2 regions of the Irregularibacter muris genome follow, and region 2 is predicted to be linked to the other one. Evidence: riboswitches for the same ligand, from Rfam matches in the RefSeq annotation. Region 2 holds a riboswitch; the other holds the start of a gene.
What was found. Region 2 has a riboswitch for cobalamin ahead of NSA47_RS05090 (ATP:cob(I)alamin adenosyltransferase). Riboswitches for the same ligand answer to the same signal wherever they lie in the genome.
Positions count from the first base shown of each region.

Region 1: it holds a riboswitch for cobalamin, as region 2 does, so the genes downstream of both, NSA47_RS04415 (prenyltransferase/squalene oxidase repeat-containing protein) here and NSA47_RS05090 (ATP:cob(I)alamin adenosyltransferase) in region 2, are expected to answer to the same signal.

Region 1 is NZ_JANKAS010000003.1:2,034-13,086, forward strand. Features, by position in the region: gene NSA47_RS04405 (hypothetical protein) at 1-44, opposite strand, end outside; gene hpf (ribosome hibernation-promoting factor, HPF/YfiA family) at 28-558, opposite strand; cobalamin riboswitch at 1,264-1,442, shown strand; gene NSA47_RS04415 (prenyltransferase/squalene oxidase repeat-containing protein) at 1,655-3,589, shown strand; gene NSA47_RS04420 (DUF4430 domain-containing protein) at 3,656-4,516, shown strand; gene NSA47_RS04425 (energy-coupling factor transporter transmembrane component T) at 4,560-5,444, shown strand; gene NSA47_RS04430 (ABC transporter ATP-binding protein) at 5,417-7,102, shown strand; gene NSA47_RS04435 (ECF transporter S component) at 7,072-7,794, shown strand; gene NSA47_RS04440 (hypothetical protein) at 7,778-7,921, shown strand; gene srtB (class B sortase) at 7,969-8,655, opposite strand; gene NSA47_RS04450 (ComF family protein) at 8,723-9,460, opposite strand; gene recD2 (SF1B family DNA helicase RecD2) at 9,473-11,053, opposite strand, start outside.
Region 2 is NZ_JANKAS010000003.1:145,377-156,429, forward strand. Features, by position in the region: gene NSA47_RS05070 (ABC-F family ATP-binding cassette domain-containing protein) at 1-1,144, opposite strand, end outside; gene NSA47_RS05075 (exodeoxyribonuclease III) at 1,181-1,936, opposite strand; gene NSA47_RS05080 (hypothetical protein) at 2,202-2,744, opposite strand; gene NSA47_RS05085 (hypothetical protein) at 2,707-3,105, opposite strand; gene NSA47_RS05090 (ATP:cob(I)alamin adenosyltransferase) at 3,157-3,681, opposite strand; cobalamin riboswitch at 3,857-4,038, opposite strand; gene NSA47_RS05095 (GntR family transcriptional regulator) at 4,285-4,659, shown strand; gene NSA47_RS05100 (ABC transporter ATP-binding protein) at 4,662-5,510, shown strand; gene NSA47_RS05105 (ABC-2 transporter permease) at 5,512-6,120, shown strand; gene NSA47_RS05110 (ABC-2 transporter permease) at 6,133-6,795, shown strand; gene NSA47_RS05115 (MATE family efflux transporter) at 7,095-8,456, opposite strand; gene NSA47_RS05120 (sugar phosphate isomerase/epimerase family protein) at 8,573-9,487, opposite strand; gene NSA47_RS05125 (Gfo/Idh/MocA family protein) at 9,500-10,543, opposite strand; gene NSA47_RS05130 (ABC transporter permease) at 10,561-11,053, opposite strand, start outside.

The DNA.
Region 1 (11,053 bases), 140 kb from region 2:
TTATTGTTAGGTTCTCTATTGATTTCCTTAAAAAGTAGGTTCAATTAATCCGTAGTTTCCATCTTTTCTTTTATATATCACATTAATGTCATCGGTTTCTCCGTTAGAGAATACAAAGAAGTTATGTCCTAATAATTCCATTTGAAGAATAGCTTCTTCTACGGGCATTGGTTTCATGGCAAATCTTTTGGTTCTTACAATTTCAGGTTTACTTTCCTTTTCCTTTTCGGAGATAAACTCTGTTGGATCAAATTTAAAAGTACCACTTTTTGTCTTTTTTTCTATTTTTGTTCTATGTTTTCTAATTTGTCTTTCTAATTTCTCTGTTACATTGTCAATCGTTGAGTACATATCATCAGTTGATTCCTCTGCCCTTATGATTGCACCATTGATAGGAATAGTGATTTCTAAAATATGTCTGTTTTTTTCGACGCTAAAGGTAGCAATTACCTCGGTAGAAGGATCAAAATATTTGTTTAACTTTTTGAGTTTCCTTTCTAGCACCTCTCTGATCCCCTCTGTAACGACCATGTTTTTTCCACTAATTGTCATACGCATCTTCAACAACTCCTTTCAATGCCTTTCTATACAATAGTATTCTATCTTCTTCCTCTAAATTCCTTTATGATCTTGTACAAATTTAGAGTCTGTAAATACTGCTTGTATATCCTTTATTATACCCAGGGAAAAGCCTATCAATCATGGGATGAAAAACTTTTTAAATAAACTTATACAAATATCGACAATTTTCTGCCAAGTTGTTATGTGAATAACGTGGATAACTCCATAGTTGTGGACATTTTATCTGTGGATAAAGTGGATAACCCTGTTGATAAGTTGGGAATAGGGTGTTTATTCTGTGGAAAAGATGTTAAAAAGGTGGATAGTCCCTCTCCCTTTTTCTACATTTTTTGCAAGAAAAAAGCGTGTACCCTTACACGCTCTTGCTTACATATGTATTTAGCTGACCTGGTTTTTTCCCCCACACTCGCCAGCTGGAAGGTTAGCTTGGGGGTTACCCTCACCATTCTTCTCTCAGTTTTATTACTGGCTGGTCTTACTTCTAAGCCGCACCATGATCAGTAATTCATTTTGATTACCTTACGTGGATCGTTTCGCCTGCGACTGGCATCGACTTTCAACCACAGACCTAGATACATATGTCTATCCTATTATAAACTTTATTTATTCTTTTTTCAAATTTTTTTCTCATATAAATGGACTAGTATTCTCCTATATTCTATGGTAAGATGAAAACAATAATTGAATAACAATATTTAAGGTGTTCATTTTAAAGAATGAATGAAAAGGGAAAAGGGTGAAAAACCCTTACAGCCCCCGCTACTGTGAGTAGTTATGCCTATATCATACCACTGAAAACCGGGAAGGGATATAGGATAAAAGCTGCAAGTCAGGAGACCTGCCTCAAATATTCATGCTATTCCTTCGGAGGGAAGGATTGGGTACTTTTACATATTTTGTCTCTGAGACCAATCTTTGCTATTGGTCTTTTTCTTTTTAAAAGGCTCTTTTTCCCTGTGGGAAAAAGAGCCTTTTTTCTTCCCCTACAAGAAATAGCCACCTATCTATGGAAAGGAGGATGGCCCAGTACAACTTAAAGTTCTGAATGACTATAAAATTTAGGAGGAAAAAAATGAAACTTTGCAAATCTTGGTTGAAAAAAAGTATTTCTTTGTTAGTTGTTTTAATGATGATGATCTCCATCCTAGCCCCCAGTTTTGTCTTTGCTTCAGAGGGCACAGGGGAAATAATAGAAGAGAATGAAACTCCTATGGAGGGCTTAGAAGAAGAGAACTTAGAAGAAACTGAAGAACCTCTTACTTCTACTCCCATAGAGGAAATGGAAATTAAAGAAGAAGAAAGCACCCCATCACCTATAGATGAAGAAAAAAGCCTAGAAGAAACTAGTGAGGTAAAGGCTATAAAGGAGCAGGAAACGGTTTCCTTGTTCTCAGAAAATTCCACAGAAGACAATGAAGAGCCATCTACTCCCTCTTTAGAAGAAGCATTAAAAAAGACAGTAGACTATTATAAAGCCAATCCTCCCCAATCTCCTAGTGGAGCGTGGGAAACTTATGTTGGCCTATGGGGTGCTGGAGAAAATTTAAATAACACCCCTTGGCCAGAGCAGGCATGGGTATCTACAGATCCTGATTTAAAAGCAAATACTACGAGTAATGATTATATTTATTATGGATATAGTTTATTGGCTCTTGGTAAAGACCCTTCTACAATATGGGGCAGAAATTTATTTGCCGAACTATCCACCCAGCAGAATGATAGTGGACTCTTCTCTACCCCAGGCAAGCATATCTTTGCCATGTTACTCCTAGATGCCGGAGAAAAATTAGGCGCTGATGTAGGAATGTGGAACCAAGAAAATAAAGAAAAAGCCTTAAATAGTTTGTTATCCCAGCAAAAATCAGATGGTACTTTTTCACCTTTTAGCAAGCCTGATTATGTTGGTTGGGCTTTAATAGTTTTATCACAATATCGTGATTATCCAAGGGTAAATGCATCTATAGATAAAGCTTTAGCTTATCTACATAGTATCCAAGATGACAATGGTAGCTTTCCTGACACAGGTGGATGGGGAGCAGGAGAAAACGCAAATTCCCAAGCCTGTGTAATCCAAGGCCTTGTCGCTGTGGGCGAAGATCTACTTAGCCCTCAAAGCCCATGGATTAAAAATGGAAATACCGCATTAGATGCTCTATTGGCATTTCAAAAAGAAGATGGATCCTTTAAATGGAGTAAACAGTCTGATGGAGCTATTGGTATGTCCACCAAACAAGCTCTGGTAGCCCTAGTAGATTTACAAAGTGGAGAGTCCACTTGGAATAGGATAGGAAAAGAAATGTATTTGCCCTCTGTAGGAGAAAAAGATGTGGAAGAATTAATCGCCCAAATCAATGCCTTCCCCTCTCTATCTAGTCTTTCTTTAAAGGACAAGGTACAGGTAATGGGAGCTTATAATCGATATCTACAACTCCCTGAATACTATCAGAATCAAGTTACTAATAAAGATATTTTACTGGCTTCCCGGGAAAAAATAGTCAAAACTGAAAACCTTATTCAATCCATTGAAGAGGCCATCTGGAATCTTCCTGGAGATATAGAGGACATTACCCTGGAACATAAAGAAGCTATCTTAGCCATTATGAAAGACTATGAGTCTTTATCCCCTGAGGATCGAGAGTATGTACAACATTATGCCGAAGTATTAGATGCTAAAAATAAAATAGATGAATTAGAAGAGCAAAAGGCCAAAGAAGAAGAAAAGAAAGATCAGGAAGATCAAGAGGATACAGAAATTCCTAAAACCGAAGGGAAAAATCCTTCCCCTGAAAATCCAAAACCTCAAGATAAGGGTGAGATAGAAGAGTCAGAAAACAAAAGCCCTATTTTGGCTGGTTCAGACAATAACCAAGGCAATACCAAAGGAAATAATCCAAAAACTGGGGATCAATATCTATTCCTTCCCCTATTGTTATTCATTTCATCCTTAGGAACCACTTCCTACTTGGTCTTTCAGAAAAAAAATGCTCTGTCCCAAGATCGTCACTAATTTTTATGTTTTAAATCTCCTAGGGCAAGGGTAACTTGCCTTAGGAGCAATTATAGGAGGGTAGCCATGAAAAACAAACTCTTTATTTTTACTCTTATTGTATTTCTTCTTTTTTCCCTCTTTACGGGTTGTAAAATCCAATCTGTAGAGGAGTATCACAAAGCTGAGGATGCTGTAAGCCAAGAAAATCTTTCAGATACATCGAAAGATTCCTCCAATAGTATAGAAAAGGATACTTCTTCTGCCCAGAAGGAGGATAAACCTTCCTCTAAAACCCAGGATGAATCTTCTAAGGACAAGGCTTCCAAAACAGAAGCTTCTTCAGATAAGAAAACAGCACCAGTAAAATCAATATCTGAAAAAAGTAAAACATCAAATTCCACAAAGAATTCTTCAACAACTCCCTCTTCTTCTAAAGGAAATGGAGATACAACCGACAATAAAAATACCAATACTTCAACCCCAAAACCAACTTCACCCAACAAAAATACATCTAAGCCTTCTACTCCTCCCAAAGAAGACTCTCCGCAATATGTCACTCTAGAGATTCGGGTAGATACTATATTGAAAAACTATGATAAATTAGATCCTGCTTTAAAGAGCGAAAAGTTTGTTCCTTCTAATGGGGTGATTCTAAAGAAAACCAAATTTCCTTTAAAGGAGGGAGAAAGTGTCTTTGATATTTTGGTTAAGGCCACTCGTAAATCTAGAATTCATATGGAATATCAAGGGGCAGACAAAAACCAATATGGTAGTGTCTATATCCAAGGAATCAATAATATCTATGAATTTAGCTGTGGAGACTTAAGTGGATGGATGTACAATGTCAATGGCAGTTATCCTAATATAGGGGCCAGTGTCAAAAAGGTAAAAAATGGTGACCATATTCAATGGAATTATACCTGTGATTTAGGAAGGGATTTATGAGAAGATTGGTAAAAAAATTCATTTCTAAAAAGGAGGGGAAAAAATGAGCGCTTTTGCATCTTATCATCCCATTGTGTTATTTTCCTATTTTACTCTAGTGATTTTATTCTCTATGTTTTATATGCACCCTGTTTATCTAGGCATATCTCTTTTTTCTTCTATCCTCTTTTTAGGAAGTTTAAAGGGGATATCTGCCCTTAAAAAAAGCATATTCTTTTCCATCCCTGTTTTTCTCCTCATTGCCCTTAGTAATCCTCTCTTTAATCATAAAGGGGTTACTCCATTGTTTTATATGAATCATAATCCCATCACTCTAGAAGCCATCCTTTATGGCCTGGGTATGGCGACCATGATCCTGACAGTGCTTTTTTGGTTTGGCTGTTATCATGAGTTCATGACATCGGATAAGTTTATTTGTCTCTTTGGCCCCTTCCTCCCCTCTATGGCCCTTGTTTTATCCATGACTTTACGATTGGTCCCTAAGTTTAAACACCAGATACAGCTCATCACTAACTCTCAAAAAACCTTAGGGATGTATATCACTTCAGGAAGTATCTTAAAACGGGGGAAAAGTGGTATGCGTATCCTGTCCATCTTAATTACCTGGGCTTTAGAAAATGCTATAGATACGGCGGACTCTATGAAGGCTAGGGGATATGGTTTAAAACCCCGTTCTTCCTATTCCCTATTTCGATTTTCCAAAAGAGACGGTCTTTTCTTAGGAATCACCCTTCTCTTGGGAGGCCTCATTATTTTAGGAGAAACCTTAGGTTGTTCTTCTTTTCTCTATTATCCCTATGTCTCTCCCTTAGAGTTTTCTCCCCTCGCCCTATTTTTCTATTTTTGTTATTTTGTACTCATGATATTACCTGTAGTGGTTGAAAGTAAGGAGGAAATGACATGGCGTTTATCCATATCCAAAATTTAAGTTTTTCTTATCCCCTTCAGGCAAAGAAAACCTTAGATGATATTTCCCTTTCTATAGAAGAGGGGGAATTCATTGTTTTATGCGGTAGCACTGGTTGTGGCAAAAGTACTTTATTAAAGCATCTAAAAAAAGATCTCGCTCCCCATGGAGAAAAAACAGGAGAACTCTTTTATCAAGGGATAAATATCCAAGAGATAGATGAAAGAACCTTGGCTTCTGACATTGGATTTGTCATGCAAAATCCTGATCATCAAATTGTCACAGATAAAGTATGGCATGAATTAGCCTTTGGCTTGGAAAACTTGGGTCTACCCTCCTCTATAATTCGCCGAAGGGTAGCTGAAATGGCAAGTTTTTTCGGCATTCAAAATTGGTATAGAAAAAGCACCGCCGATTTATCTGGAGGCCAGAAACAATTATTAAACCTAGCCTCTATCATGGTGATGAACCCTAAGGTTTTGATCTTAGACGAGCCCACCTCCCAGCTAGATCCCATTGCGGCCTCAGAATTTATAAATACTTTAGTGAAAATCAATAAAGAATTATCCCTCACCATTCTTTTGGTGGAGCATCAATTAGAAGAGGTTTTTTCCCATGCGGACAGGGTAGCCCTTCTAGATAAGGGAAAGTTAATAGGTTATGACAAACCCGAAAAAGTGGGAGATATTTTAAAAAGTTCTCAAAACCCTCATCATCCTATGCTTTGGGCTCTTCCCACCCCCATAAGAGTGTATAATGGTCTCCATGGCTCAGATTCCTGTCCCCTAACCCTTCGTCAAGGTAGGGATTGGCTCTCTAAGAATTTTTCCCCTGTCCCGGCTCCTATAGAGATCCAAAAACAAAAGGACTCTTCTAAAGAGGTTGTCCTAGAGTTAAAAGAAGTATGGTTTAGGTACAAAAAAGATCTTCCTGATGTATTGGAAAACCTTTCCTTGAAGGCTTATCAGGGAGAAATTTTGAGTATCTTAGGGGGAAATGGGGTGGGCAAAACCACTGTGCTCGGTCTTTTATCCGGTCTATATCACCCCTATCGGGGAAAGGTTCTCCTAAAGGGGAAAAATATAAAAAAATATGGAGAAAAAAAATTATATCATAGGAATTTGGCCATGCTGCCACAAAACCCTCAGAATATCTTTGTGGAAAATTCTGTAGAAAGAGAATTTAAAGAAATGACCAAAGCAATGAAGTACTCTAAAATAGAGGCCCAGGAAAAAACCCAAAAGATTATTCGACAATTAGGCATTGAAGAACTCCTTTCCAAACACCCCTATGATTTAAGCGGAGGAGAACAACAAAAGGTAGCCTTAGCTAAAATATTATTATTAGAACCTCAAATTCTCCTTTTGGATGAACCTACCAAAGGGATAGACGCCTATTATAAAAGAGAATTTGCAGAGATTTTATTTCAATTAAAATCCCAGGGGGTGACCATTATTATGGTGAGCCACGATATTGAATTTTCTGCCCAATATTCTGATCGCTGTGCTATGGTCTTTGATGGGGATATCGTCTCCCAAGAGGATGTTTTTACCTTCTTTCGAGAAAACCATTTTTATACCACTGCAGCCAATCGAATGGCCAGACATATCTTCCCCCATGTCATTACCTGTGAGGATGTGATTCATTCATGCAAGTCCAATCAAAGAAAAGTCATCTAAATAAAAAAAAATATCAGCTACTCTCTTGGATAATCCTTCTATTGGGTATACCCATTGTGATTCTCCTGGGCGTCAAACTTTTTAATGATAGAAAATATAATCTTATCTCGATTATCATTGCCTTTTTTGCCTGCGTGCCTTTTTTTCTCCAATTTGAAAGGAGAAAACCTAGGGCTCGAGAAGTCATGGTCATTGCTGTGATGTCAGCTATTTCCGTTACAGGGCGATTAATTTTTGCAGTCCTACCAGGATTTAAGCCTGTTACAGCCATCACTGCCATTACGGGAATAGCTTTGGGCCCAGAAACAGGCTTTTTGACTGGAGCCATATCGGCTATAGCTTCTAACATGTTTTTTGGTCAAGGTCCCTGGACTCCTTTTCAAATGCTTTCCTGGGGACTTATGGGGTTTATAGCAGGGATTTTAGGAAAGTTTAATATTATGCAAAATAAAATTATTTTAAGTCTTTATGGCATATTCTCTGGCATACTCTATTCTCTTTTAATGGATATTTGGTTTGTTCTCTCCATAGATGGTTTATTTTCCTGGGACAAATATATCTTCGCCATTGCCTCTGCCCTCCCCTTTATGGTGATTTATGCCCTCTCTAATGTGTTTTTTCTCCTTCTTTTTTCCAGGCCCCTAGGAGAAAAGTTACAAAGGATGAAAACCAAATATGGACTTATGGAATAAAAATAGTAGCAAAGCTGCTTCCGCTAGGGAACCCTTTCCCTTCGACGATGGCAAAAATGCTATTCTCCACCACCCTCCTAATGCGGCAGGGGAGATTCCCCTACAACTCCTTCTTTCCATTCAATAAAACAAGGGATTGCCCTTCTATAAATCATGGAGAAGCAATCCCTTTGCTTATTTTTTTCGTGCATGTACTACAGTTCTAGCCTCTTTAAATTCATAACTACAGGTAGATAGGGTAATGATTTCTTCCTCTCCTGCAAAAGCAATATCCCTATAAAATTTTGCATTGTCTTTTAATTTTTGTATATGAGCTAAAAACTCTTCCTTTGAGGAAAAGGAGGTTTTCAGGTAATCTTCATTTCCGCTGAGGACAGAAATTGCGAAAATTTCATAAGTAGATTTTTCTCCTAGAAGATTTATATCAAACTCTCTATTTTCATCAAAAAAATCCTTGTTTTTATACTGGACCAAATTTTCAAACATAGTTCCATCCTTCATATGATGGCCATAGACAATAAGATTTTGATCCTTGGAAAAATCATTTCTATAGTCCATGAAAATGGAACCGTGAATAGACTTTTTCCCTTCAACATCATGGGTTAAATAAAAATCATTATCCTCTCCCTGGACTATTGGATAATCTATTTTCGTCCCTTCAATCTCTATCCAACCTATAATATTTTGATTTTCCCCTTGGAGTTTTTTAAAGCCTTCTTCCCCTTTTCCTGGAGTATGATAAATTTGAGATAATTCTTGGGCAGTTTGTTTGTTTTGAAAGCTTTTATAAAAATAATTGATTATCATTCCAGAAGAAAATAATAAACCTGCTATAGATAGAATCAATAAACTCTTTCTCACTCTTCCTTCTCCTTTTCATGAAGCCTTTCACCAAAATCCTGCTTTTCTCTATATATTTTTCTGTTTCCTATTCTATCTGCCTTCCTCCTGCAGCTGTAGCAAAATAAACTTCTCCTGCTCCTGCTGTCTTTAGCACTTTTGCACAGGCATTAATGGTTGCTCCCGTAGTATAAACATCATCTATGAGCAATAAGGTTTTCCCCTTTAATAATTGCTCATCACTGACTTTAAAAACTCCTGCAATATTTTTCTGCCGCTCCCACTTGGTCAAGTCGGTTTGATGAGGGGTATCCTTTGTTCTCATTAACCCATTTTTCAATAACTTGATATCTACTATGGATATTATCCCTCGGGCCAGTTCTTCTGCTTGATTGAACCCTCTTTCCTTTAATCGGTTGGGATGTAGGGGAACGGGGATAATAAAATCAATATTATCCTGCCAAGGCATAGTCCCTATCTGTTTGGCCATTTCCCGTCCTACCCATCTTGCCAACTTGATATTTCCCTCATATTTAATTTCCTGAATAATCTTCTTTCCCCCAAAAATATAGGTGAATAAGGATATGCCTTGCTTAAAGTCCTGCTCATAAAAGGTGCAATCGTGGCAAAGACCGGTATCTGCATTTCCCTCTTCCTTACCGCATTTGACGCATCTTTTTTCTCCTATCCAAGGAATTTTCTCCACACAGGGATAGCAAAAGGGCCCCCTTTCAAACAGCAAAAGCTTATGACAAAAAAGACAATATCCATCCCTTGGGAAAATGGTTTCAAGGAAAATATTTTTTAAATAGCGGAAAGTGGCCATGGTCTTCCCCCTTTACAATTCCTGTTCATTCAATAGAAAATTCAACTTATCTCGGATACGTTGACTTAGACCGGTATAGCGTTTATTGATGTGATTATTTTTAATCATATCTAAAAGATATTTTTCCAGTCCTACCAAGACCACCAAGGACTTGGCTCGGGTAACAGCAGTGTAGAGAAGATTTCTAGTCAATAACATAGGAGGACCCCAACTCATGGGCATAACCACCACAGAAAACTCACTTCCTTGGCTTTTGTGCACAGTAACGGCATAGGCCAGCTCTAATTCGTCAAGTTGGTTAAACTCATATTCCACTAGTTTTTCTTCATCGAATATTACCCTTAGTTTTCCCTCCTCTAAATCAATGGATTCTATTATCCCAAAGTCTCCATTAAAAACCCCTTCTCCTTTAAGTTCCTCCCCATCGGCAATGTTTTCCCAACGAATATTATAGTTGTTTTTGATCTGCATGACCTTATCCCCTTCTCGAAAGATAACTTCCCCCATTTGCTTTTGTTTCTTGTTTTTATGGGGTGAATTTAGTTTTTCTTGAAGGCTTTGGTTTAGTTGATGTACCCCCAATATACCTTTTTTCATAGGACTTAGTACCTGAATGTCCTGTAGGGGGTCGAATCCTTTGTATTTAGGTAAGCGTGTACTACATAGATCCACAAGGGTACTTAATACCTCTTCCTTTGTATGAATACGATGAAAAAAGAAATCCTTGTTCTTTACATTGAGTAGGGGGAGTTCTCCCTTGTTGATGTGGTGGGCGTTGACCACAATCATACTTTCCTGGGCCTGACGAAAGATTTCATTTAATTGGACCACCTTTACTACACCACTTTCAATAATATCCTTCAATACATTGCCTGGTCCCACCGAAGGCAGCTGATCTACGTCCCCTACTAGAATAAGCCGGGTGCCCGGCTGAATGGCTTTAAGTAAATGATTCATCAATAAAATATCTACCATGGAAACCTCATCGATAATCACGACGTCGGCTTCTAGGGGTGCCTCTTCATTTTTCTGAAAATATTGATTTTCCTCTTCCTTAGCAAAGCCATATTCCAATAACCTATGGATGGTTTTGGCTTCTCGTCCTGTGGCCTCTGCCATTCTTTTGGCTGCCCTACCCGTTGGGGCTGCCAGCAGCACCTCTTCATCCATTTCTTCGAGAATATCTAAAATACTATTAATTATGGTGGTCTTGCCTGTACCCGGGCCTCCCGTAATCACCAATACCCCTTTATCCATAGACTCCTCTATGGCCTGTCTTTGTCTTGCCGCTAATAGAATATTATTTTTCTTTTCTACCCCATTGATTTTATCCTGTAAATCTATAATATTTTCCTCTGATTCTGTCATGGAGAGAGCGACTATTCTCCAAGCAACCTCCTCTTCGGCACGATAAAAAGCTATGGAATAGTAGACCCTTTCCTCATCTATCATTTCTAGTTTAATATGTCCCTTCATTACCATATCCACTAAATAGTTTTGCACCTCTTCTCTGGGGACTTCTAATAATTTAGCTGCATTGGCAATAAGTTGCTCTTCAGGATAATAGATATGTCCATTATTATGGACTTGGTA
Region 2 (11,053 bases):
GGGAAAATAGACCGATCTTTACGGTTTCACCACTTTCTACCCTACCGGTATCTGGCTTTATTTTACCTGCTAGAATGTTGATTAAGGTAGATTTTCCTTTGCCATTTGCTCCTATGATGCCTACTCTGTCATCCCTTAAAAGAGTATAGCTGAAATCTTGGATGACCTTTTTATCTCCAAAGCTTTTTGAGATATTGATTGCTTCTATTACTTTTCGTCCTAGTCTTGTAGCTCCTACAGATAACTCCATCTTTTCTGTATTTAGGTTTGTTTTTCCCTCTTTGAGCTTTTCAAATCTCCCTATTCTTGCCTTTTGCTTGGTGGTTCTAGCCTTAGCCCCTGTTCTTATCCATTTTAACTCTTTATTATACAATTGCTGTCTTTTTTGCTCTAAAGAACTCTGTAATTGCTCTCGTTCCATTTTCTTTTCTAAAAAATACTGATAGTTTCCTTGATACTCATAGAGCTTTCCCTTATCCAATTCTATAATTTTGTTCACGATTCTATCTAGAAAATACCGGTCATGGGTAATCATCAAGAGAGAACCCTTTCGATTATTTAGATATCCCTCTAACCAATCAATGGAGTCATCATCTAAATGGTTGGTAGGCTCATCTAAGATCAGTAAATCGCTGGGTTTAATCAAAGCCGATGCCAGGGCTATTCTTTTTTTCTGCCCCCCAGATAGCTTTCCCACTATGGCTTTAAAATCTGTAATGCCTAATTTTGTAAGGATGGTCTTGGCCTCACTTTCTAATTCCCAGGCATTCAAAGCATCCATTTGCTGACTTAGTCTAATGATTTCCTCACTGGACGTCCTTGGGGACTCTAAGGCTTTATTGTACTCTCTAATGATCTCCATTTCCTTGGCACTTCCTTGAAATACCTGCTCTAAAACTGTAGATTCCTGATCAAAATAAGGATTTTGGCTCAGGTATTCAATCCTGACGTCGTTCCCTTTAATAATTCTTCCATCCTCTGCTGCCTCTTGTCCTATAAGTACCTTGAGCAAAGTGCTTTTCCCTGTGCCATTAATGCCAATCAGTCCAATTTTATCCCCTTCGTGTATTCCAAAACTTATATGATGAAATAGCTCTTTTTCGCTATATTTTTTTGATATATTCTCTACACTTAATAAGTTCACAACGATTCCTCCTGCCATTTTCAAGGCTTTTAATGGCTATATTTCTAATGTCAAAACAATGGGACAGTGATCGCTTCCTAAAACTTCTGAATGAATCTCACTATCCTTTAATGAATCTTTTAATCTTTCTGATACAATGAAATAGTCAATTCTCCAACCAACATTTCTATCTCTAGCCTGTCTCATATAAGACCACCAAGTATAAGCATCTTCCCTCTCGGGATAAAAATATCTAAAGGTATCAATGTACTTGGACTCTAATAGCTTTGTCATTTTTTCCCGTTCCTCTATAGTAAAGCCTGCATTTTTTGTATTGCTTTTAGGGTTTCTTAAATCAATTTCTTTATGGGCAACATTTAAGTCACCGCATAGAATTAAAGGTTTTTCTTTATCTAATTCATTTAAATACTGTCTAAATTCCTCTTCCCATTCCATTCTATACGCTAATCTTGCAAGACCTCTTTGGGAATTTGGAGTATAGCAAGTTATCATGAAAAAGTCTTCAAACTCTAGGGTAATGACTCGCCCTTCTTTGTCATGCTCCTCCCTATCTATTCCATATCTTACCGACAAAGGTTTATGTTTTGTGAAAATAGCTGTACCGGAGTATCCCTTTTTCTCTGCATAATTCCAGTACATATCATATCCTTCTAAGTCCAAATCTATTTGACCTTCTTGTAGTTTTATTTCCTGTAAACAGAAAATATCTGCATCCACTTCCTTAAAATAATCCATAAATCCTTTATTCATACAGGCCCTAAGACCATTGACATTCCACGATACCATCTTCACTTTCATCTCTCCTTTCCATCATAAGCCTATTGTATCAATGTCTTCCCCAAGGAACAAGAGGGAAAAGAAACAAGGAGCCTAGAATTTCTGCTTTAAGAAAGTTTGGTCCCTTACTAGCAAGACCTCCTTTCCTGCATTAAGAAAAAAGTGTGCAATATGCACACTTTTCATGGGAAAGGAAGATATGAAGATGGCTAAAAATAAATTATTTTAGAGATAAAGCATCTATTATTTTCTTTTGAAATAAAGACCTGTTTCTGTGTCCTTAGTCTAGAATTATTCTTTTTCCTTGATGGGAAATGACCTTTTGTAAAGGCTTAAAAAGTATTAATATTAGGATAAAGTTGGAGACTCCGTGAATGATATCAAAGGGCAATCCCCTTACCCAATAGGTAATGCCATAGGCCCAACCATAGAAAAAGGATTCTGCCACAGCGAAAAATGCTCCAAAACCTAATCCATAAATCCCGCCTAAGATGGCAAAGCCATATTCACTTTTTACCTTCTTTCCTAAGGTTCCTGATAGCACCACCAACAACGGCCAAACAAAGTAATATACGATTAGCCATGTACTAAATCCATAAATAAATATTTCCGTGGTGGTAAAGATGAGCGATACTAGGAAAGTCCTCTTTATTCCAAAGACATTGGCATAAATAATAAAAAGCAAGGTCACAATTTCCACATTAGGAATAAAGGATAAGGCTAATTTCCCCCCTGTAATGGTAGCACTGAGTAGCCCGATTAGGGCAATATCCTTGGCTCTCATTTTAGAATTTTTGTAGCTCAAATTTGTAATGTTCTCCATCCATTATAGGGATTTCCTGGGGGCCTGTTTCTGCTTCTTTCCCATCTACGGTGATATAAAAATACTCACTTTCGCTCTCCTTAGCCTCATAATTCATCAGTCCTGTAACCATTGTACCAAAATCATATTTCGTAAAGGTTGCTCCTAACTCTTCTTCATGTTCTTGCAAAAGGGCCAGTAGGAATTCGTGATCTGTAGTATAGGTAAATTCTTTATCTACCCCTTCTTTTTCATTAACCACTTGTATGACTACCTTTTTTTCTCCTTCTACTCCCTTGGGAGACAGGAATGTATTGTAACCTACAAATAATAATACCGCTACTAATAAAACGCCAATAATAATGCCTACTTTTTTATTCATCTTTACTTTTCCTCCTTTTTATTTTGAAGTGGTGAAGTTTGTGCTGTTTTCTTATATTTTTAATTCATAACTTTTGGATGTAAATAATTTGTTCTCCTCTTTATCTAAAATATTGACATAAAGGCTTAGTATATATAAGAAGTTGGCCGATAAATTGGTAAAGGAAAAAAGTATAGAGGGGACTTCCTTTTCCTCTCGATGAATTTTATTCAGTAGCCTGACCACTTCCTTGGCTTTATGTCTAGCAATATTTATCTGACAGGACAGATAGGACCCCGTAGGCAAAGTGAAATGTTTAATCTTTATATCGGCCTGATACTCTTGATACAATTTGTGCAGTTTCTCCAAGTCCTCCTTCTCCACCGCTAACTTTCCTCTTAAGGAACCGTTAACGTGAAGGGACATTTCACATAACCATAATACATCTTCCTGTAAATTTCTAGGATAGTTCTCCTGTTTTGCTATAGAGTGCACCAATCCCAGATAACTACTTAATCCATCGGTCAATACTTCAAAATCACAGAACATACTTTTCTCTGGCATAAAAGTATAACATACTTCATCAAATTTCCCCATGATCTACCTCCTTCAATAAATATAAGCCATCAGCTGCTACTTCATTTGTTTTCCTGCCAACAGAAAAAACCCTTTCCACCTCACGGGAAAGGGTTTTTTCTCTGTATTCTATGGTATATATAGAATGTTATCTTCTGGTCACCATGAACAACACTTCATATCCCGTGAAGTTTCCAATTGTTCCTTCATATAGGCAGGTCTTCCGGCTCAGTACAAAAACTGTTTTTGCCTTCCCAGTTTCCCAGTGGCTAGTAAAAACAGCACATACTATACTTTACGGCGGCGGGACCGCACAGGACTTTAACCTGTTTCCCTTTTCATGCATATCTTCATGCAACCTATTTGACTTATTAACTTGTCTTATAACTCATTATATTCCCATACTTTCAAAAATACAACTAAATTTTTACAAGAAAGCGGCCAAGGTCGCTCCAGTGATATAGAAAAGCTTGGTTCCTTGCTAGCAAGGCAAACTTTTCTCTTTTCTTCTCTATCTCTTTTCAAAAAACTTATTGACAAAAAAGTATATATTTTCTATACTGTTAATATAATATATATACAGTATAGTCACACTATACACAGCTGTGTAGAAGGAGGGTTGTCATGGGAATTATGATATCCAATTCTTCCAATGAACCTATTTATCAACAGATTGCCGGTCAAATTAAAGGCATGATCATAAGGGGCCATCTACAAGAGGGAGATGCTTTGCCTTCTATTCGAGGCCTTGCCAGGGATTTGCAAATATCAGTGATTACCACCAAAAGAGCCTATGAGGAATTGGAGAAAGAAGGTTTTATCCAAACCATGCAAGGAAAGGGTTCCTTTGTGGCCATGCAGAACAAAGAACTTTTACGGGAAAAGAAATTAAAGATTATAGAAGAAAAACTTTTGGAAGTGGTCAAAGAAAGTAAATTATTAGGGTTAAGTCATCAAGAAGTTCAAGAAATGCTACAGATTTTATTTCAGGAGGTATAGAGATGTTACAAGTAGAGAATTTATCCAAATCCTTTAAAAATTTCAATTTAGACAATGTATCTTTTCACTTAGAACCAGGGTATATTATGGGTTTTATCGGACCCAATGGGGCTGGGAAAACCACCACCATTAAACTCATCATGAATCTTTTGAAAAAAGATGAGGGTAAAATTAAAATTTTTGGAAAAGACAATGTACAACAGGAGAAAGAAATCAAAGATCGGATAGGTTTTGTCTATGATTCCTCTTATTTTTATGAAGATTTATCTATAAAACAAATGAAGGATATTATTTCCCCTTTTTATAGTCATTGGGTAGAAGACACCTTTCAAAAGTATTTAAAAAGATTTGACTTGGACCCAAAGCAGAAAATAAAGAAATTATCTAAGGGGATGAAGATGAAGTTCTCTCTTAGCCTTGCCCTCTCCCACCAGGCAGAATTGATTATCATGGATGAACCCACCTCGGGTCTAGATCCTGTTTTTCGAAGAGAGATTTTAGATATTTTATACGATATTATTCAAGATGAAAATAAATCTATTTTCTTTTCTACCCACATCACCACAGATTTAGAAAAGATTGCCGATTATATTACCTTTATCAATAAAGGGAGAATAATATTCTCTAAGTCTAAGGATGAAATTCTAGAATCTTTTAAAATTGTAAAAGGAGCACCCCATCTTTTAGATGCCTCCATTCGAAAAAACTTTATCTCCCTTAGGGAAACTAAAGTTGGATTTGAGGGATTGACAGAAAGTCCAAGAATCATACAAAATACCCTAAAAGATAAAGTAATAATAGAAAAACCTAGTCTAGAAGACATTATGGTTTATATGGTAAGGGGGGAATAACATGTTTGCGTTGATTAAAAAGGATCTTATTTTAAGTTTTGGGAATAAACAAACTTATTTTTTATTGCTGTTCTATCCTCTATTGCTCTTGTTTATCACGGGCATGGAAAACCCTGGGATTATGATATTTGCCTGTGTTTCTACCTTTACGTTTTTACTCCCTCTGATTTCCTTTGCCTATGAGGAACTTCTGGATTCAAATATGCTTTTGGGTTCCTTGCCGATAAAAAGATGGGAAGTAGTGGTCAATAAATATATCTTTGCTCTGATTGTTTTTGGGCTTTCTATTCCTTATACCTATTTGTATATGAGCATTTTAAATTTTTTAGGATTTAACATTCTGGAGTTTTTCCATATATCTCTTATAAAAGATGTTTCTTTTTTCTCTTTATTCTCACTATCTATTGCTATACCCTTACATTATATATTCCCTTCTAAAATTGCTCGTTTAGCCCATGTTTTTATTTATATTCTGCTGACTAACCATTTTGTTCTGCAGGGTTCTACTACATTGCTTAAAGGGATTCAATCTCCTCTTTTAGGGATAGGGATATTTCTATTGTCTTTGGGGATCTCTATTGCGCTATATCAATCTAAGGATGTTTATTAGGAGGTGTTATTTTTGAAAGCATTAATCTGGAAAGATCTCCAGCTATTAAAATATGTAAACTTTATTATAGGGATAGTCGGTATCCTCTTTACCTTTGTTATTATGTCTCAAGAGGTATTCTTCATCTCCCAACTGGCTTATGCCTTTCTTGCCTTTGTTTTTCCCTATGTGGCTTCCATGTTTTTGTCTCAACATGAGAGTAAAAGCCAAGGAGATGTCGTTGTCAATTCTCTTCCGGTGAAAAGAAGAGAAATTGTAAAGGCCAGATATTATACCCTAGGGGTATACTCATTGGGCATTAACATCCTTATGTTTGTTTTGAGTACCTTGATTGGTGTATTTATGTCCGATAGCTTTAGGGGAAGCCCATCTTCTATATTTACCATTTTTTTGGCTATAGCTTTTACGCTGATTTTCTTTTCCCTTTATTTACCTTTCCAATATTATAGTCAAGGAAAAGTACAAATCTTTAATGGGATTTTTTATCTACTCCTTATGTTAATTCCCAATATCCTTAGAAGATATGGACAAAAAATCATGACAACAAAATTCTTCAATGTATTAGTGTCCCTAGACTTCGTGATATTAAGCTTTGTTCTTTTGCTCTTTTCTCTACTTCTCTACGCTCTATCCTTTGGTATCTCTACAATAATATATAAAAACAAAGAGTTCTAGGACTGGGAGGAGAGGATGAACAACCATCTTGGGGAGAGATCACCGTCTCCCCTGAGACTGTTTAAAAAACATATATAAAGGAAAATACCTGAATTTGTCACTGTGAGCATAGGGAAGAATCTAGCATTTAAGCTGGTTTAAGATTCTTCACTCCGCTACGCTACATTGAGAATGACACAAAGCAGGACTTTTTAAACAACTTGAGGGGAGACAACCGTCTCCCCTCTTTTTAGATTCCTATAAACTTTTTTGCAGATCTCCCTTGGTATTGTCGTTAGCATCTAGGAGGTATATTTCCCCTATGCCACAGTGGTTATATCCCTTTCATGATTTTCCATATGGGCAATCTTTTGATTATAAATATATTTAAGAAACACAATGCTTAAAATAATAGATACGACTTCTGCTATAGGATAGGCCCACCATATAAGATTCACATTTCCAAATAGAGATAATCCATAGGCCGCAGGTAGCAACACTACCAATTGCCTTGAAACAGCAGTGATCAGGCTTAATAAACCATTGCCAAAGGCTTGATACACAGAACTTGCGACAATGCTGACACCCGCGAAAATATAACTTAGGCTAATAATACGCAAGGCTGGAACACCAATACTGAGCATATCCTCTGATGCACTAAATAAAGATAACATCCCTCCGGGAAATGTTTGAATGAGGATTAGACCAAAGATCATAATACAAAGAGCATAGGCTACACTCAATTGAATGGTTTTGATAAGTCGCTCCTTAGACTTGGCACCATAATTATAGGCAATAATAGGAACCATGCCGTTATTTAGACCAAAGACAGGCATAAATACAAAGCTTTGTAATTTGAAATACACTCCAAAAACAGCGGTAGCTGTAGAAGAGAACTTGATTAAAATATTATTTATGCCATAGGTAGTCACTGAAGTGATGGACATCATAATAATAGAAGGAATACCTACAGAATAGATATCTTTAATGGTCTTTAGATTAGGCCTAAATCCCTTGAGCTTGACTGTAACTTCTTTATTTGCTTTAAGATTAAAAATAATAGCAAGAACTGCTGCCACTATTTGGCCGATGACTGTGGCCACCGCTGCACCCGCTACGCCCATTTCCGGCAATCCAAAGTATCCAAATATCAAAATAGGGTCCAAGATAATATTCACAATCGCACCCATTCCTTGGGTGATCATGGTATAAAAGGTTTTTCCGGTGGATTGAAGTAATCGTTCAAATATAATCTGAATAAATATCCCAATAGATGCTATACTGATAATACTTAGATAAGAAGTCCCATACCCAATAATCTGTGTATCATGGGTCTGGGCTGTAAAATAGGTCTTAGAAAACAGAAGACCAAAGATCAAGAATGCCACATAACTTAAAAGTCCTAAAAAGATACCATTATTGGCCGTACTATTGACCTTCTGGTAATTTTTTTCTCCAAGGTTTCTTGAGAGAAGAGCATTAATCCCTACCCCAGTACCTACTGCAATGGCGATCATAAGGTTTTGTATGGGAAAAGCTAGGGAAACCGCCGTCAATGCATTTTCATTGACTCTCGCCACAAATATACTATCTACAACATTATATAAAGCTTGTACCAACATAGAGATCATAATGGGTACCGACATATTAATCAGAAGTTTATTTACGGGCATAACACCCATCTTATTTTCTTTTGTTTGCAATATTTTTCCTCCTTAAAATTCTATACGTAAATTAAGCCTATAAAATTTAATTATACACCTTTTAAAAGAAAAAAGGAACAGATTTTCCTCTGTCCCTAGATCACAAAATTCTCCATATATTTTTTGGAAAGTCGTAAGCTGTCAAGGATGGGCTCTTTACTCTCCTCAAAGGCCTTGTCTTCCACTTCTATGCAAGCATAACCCTTGTAGCCAATATCGGTCAGGGCAGATACATAGGCTCCCCAATCCACATCTCCCAGTCCCGGTAATTTCGGACTCATGTATTCTAAGGGATAGGCCATGATTCCCACATCCTTTAATTTATCCTGATGTATTTTTATATCCTTAAAGTGAACGTGGAAAATTCTCTCTTTAAATTCATATATAGGGGAAATATAGTCCATGCCCTGCCACACAAAATGGCTAGGATCTATATTGATCCCAAAGTATTCACTGGGAATAATTTCAAAGAGCTGTCGCCAAATTTTAGGAGAGGTAAAGAGATTTTGCCCCCCTGGCCACTGATCTTCCCCAAAGAGCATGGGACAATTTTCTATAGCAATTTTAACCCCCTTTTCCTCAGCATAATGAATAATGGGCGGCCAGATTTCCTTGAATAATTCAATATTTTCCTCCACTGTTTTGTTTTGATTTCTCCCCACAAAGGTGGTGACCCTATGAATGTCTAACTTGCTACTTGCATGAATGACTTTCTTTAGATGTTCAATATTTTCATGGCATTTGACCAAATTCTCATCCATGGGATTGGGATAAAAGGCCAGAGAAGAAATTTCTATATCTTTACTGGTACAATAGTTTTTTATATAGCTAACTTTATCCTCCGTAAGATTTTCTACATCAATATGGCTGACCCCAGCATAACGGCGCTGGGCCTTCCCCCTTGGCCAACAGGCCATTTCTATACATTGATAACCCATGTCACTGGCCGTATCAATAACCTCTTCAAAACTCCAATCTGCCAAAATTGCGCTGACAAAACCCAATTTCATCAAGATCCCTCCTTAATATTGCTGCACCACAACCGTTCTTCCTGTTTTGGAAGATTCCATGCTGGCAAAAACTGCCCTCATGGCCTTTAGAGCTTCCGTCCCTGAAATCTCTGGCTCTTTGTTTTCCACGAGGCATTCCACAAAGTGGTCAATTACTCCCGACTTGCTTTGATTGTCATTGGTTTGGATTTGATCAATATCATAGTAAATATTTTCTCCATTTTTCAGCATTATTTTGATAGAGTACTGAGCATCATCATAGATATGCATAATGCCCTTAGTCCCGTACAAAATGGTGCTATTGTCCTCTGGACCATAATAATTCCAACTGGCCGTCATGGTGCCCACTATACCACCGCTCATTCTATAAATACAAAAGGCATTATCCTCTACTCCAATGGGATGACCTTGAGCATCCTTTTTATGCAAAGTCACTAACTTAGCGGTAGTCTCCACCACCACCTGGCCTGTTAAAAACTGAATTAAATCTGTTTTGTGAATACCCAAATCTCCTATAGCTCCCAAGCCAGCTTCACTTTTACGAAAAAACCAAACATTTTTTCCCGGGTCTATACTCCAAGTTTCAGGACCGCCATGCCCAAAAGTAGTTTTGAAGGTGATAATTTCTCCTATCACACCCTCCTGGATTAACTTTTTTGCCTTATCATGGGCTTTGGCATAGCGTTGATTGTGCCCAATCATCAAAAGCTTTCCTGTCCTTTTAGCTACCTCCACCATTTTTTCACAGTCTTCTAAGCGAGTAGCCATAGGTTTTTCACACAGCACGTGCTTTCCCGCTTTAAGGGCAGCAATGGCCATTTCTGCATGGACATGATTGGCTGTACAGATACTTACAGCATCTATTCCAGGATTGGCCAATAATTCCTCATAGGAAGTATAGGACTTCCCTCCGTATTTTTCTACCATCTTCTGAGTTCTGTCTTCATTTCTGCCATAAAAGCCCACAATCTCTGCATTTTTATTCTCTTTATACTCAGGAATATGCCTCACCTGGGCAATTTTCCCACAACCGATGATTCCAATCTTAACTTTCAATTTTCATCCTCCTCATTTTAACCCTCATCTTTCTTTTGCAATAACACCGCACCTATAACAATCAATCCCTTAAAAGCTTCCCTTAGAAAAGGGGGGACTCCAAAAATATTCAGTAAATTATTCATCACTGCAATAATGAGCATTCCAAAGACTGTCCCAATGATGGTCCCCCGTCCTCCACTCATGTTGGTGCCTCCCACTATAGCCGCTGCAATAGCATCCATCTCATTGCCACTACCGGCGTTGGAAAAGTCCATGGATCCAATCCTGGACACTTGGATAATAGCAGCAAAGGCCACCAATAAGCCCATCAGGGCATAAATACGTCTTTTTACCCGGTGAACATTTACTCCAGAAAGCTTGGCTGACCGCTCATTGGATCCAATGGCAATAATCTGCCTGCCAAAGGTTGTTCTTTGGGAGACAAAATACAAAATCCCTGCTATAATCCCCCAATAAAGAATAGGCATAAGCATATAATTTCCTATTCTAAGACTAGAAATCTGCAAA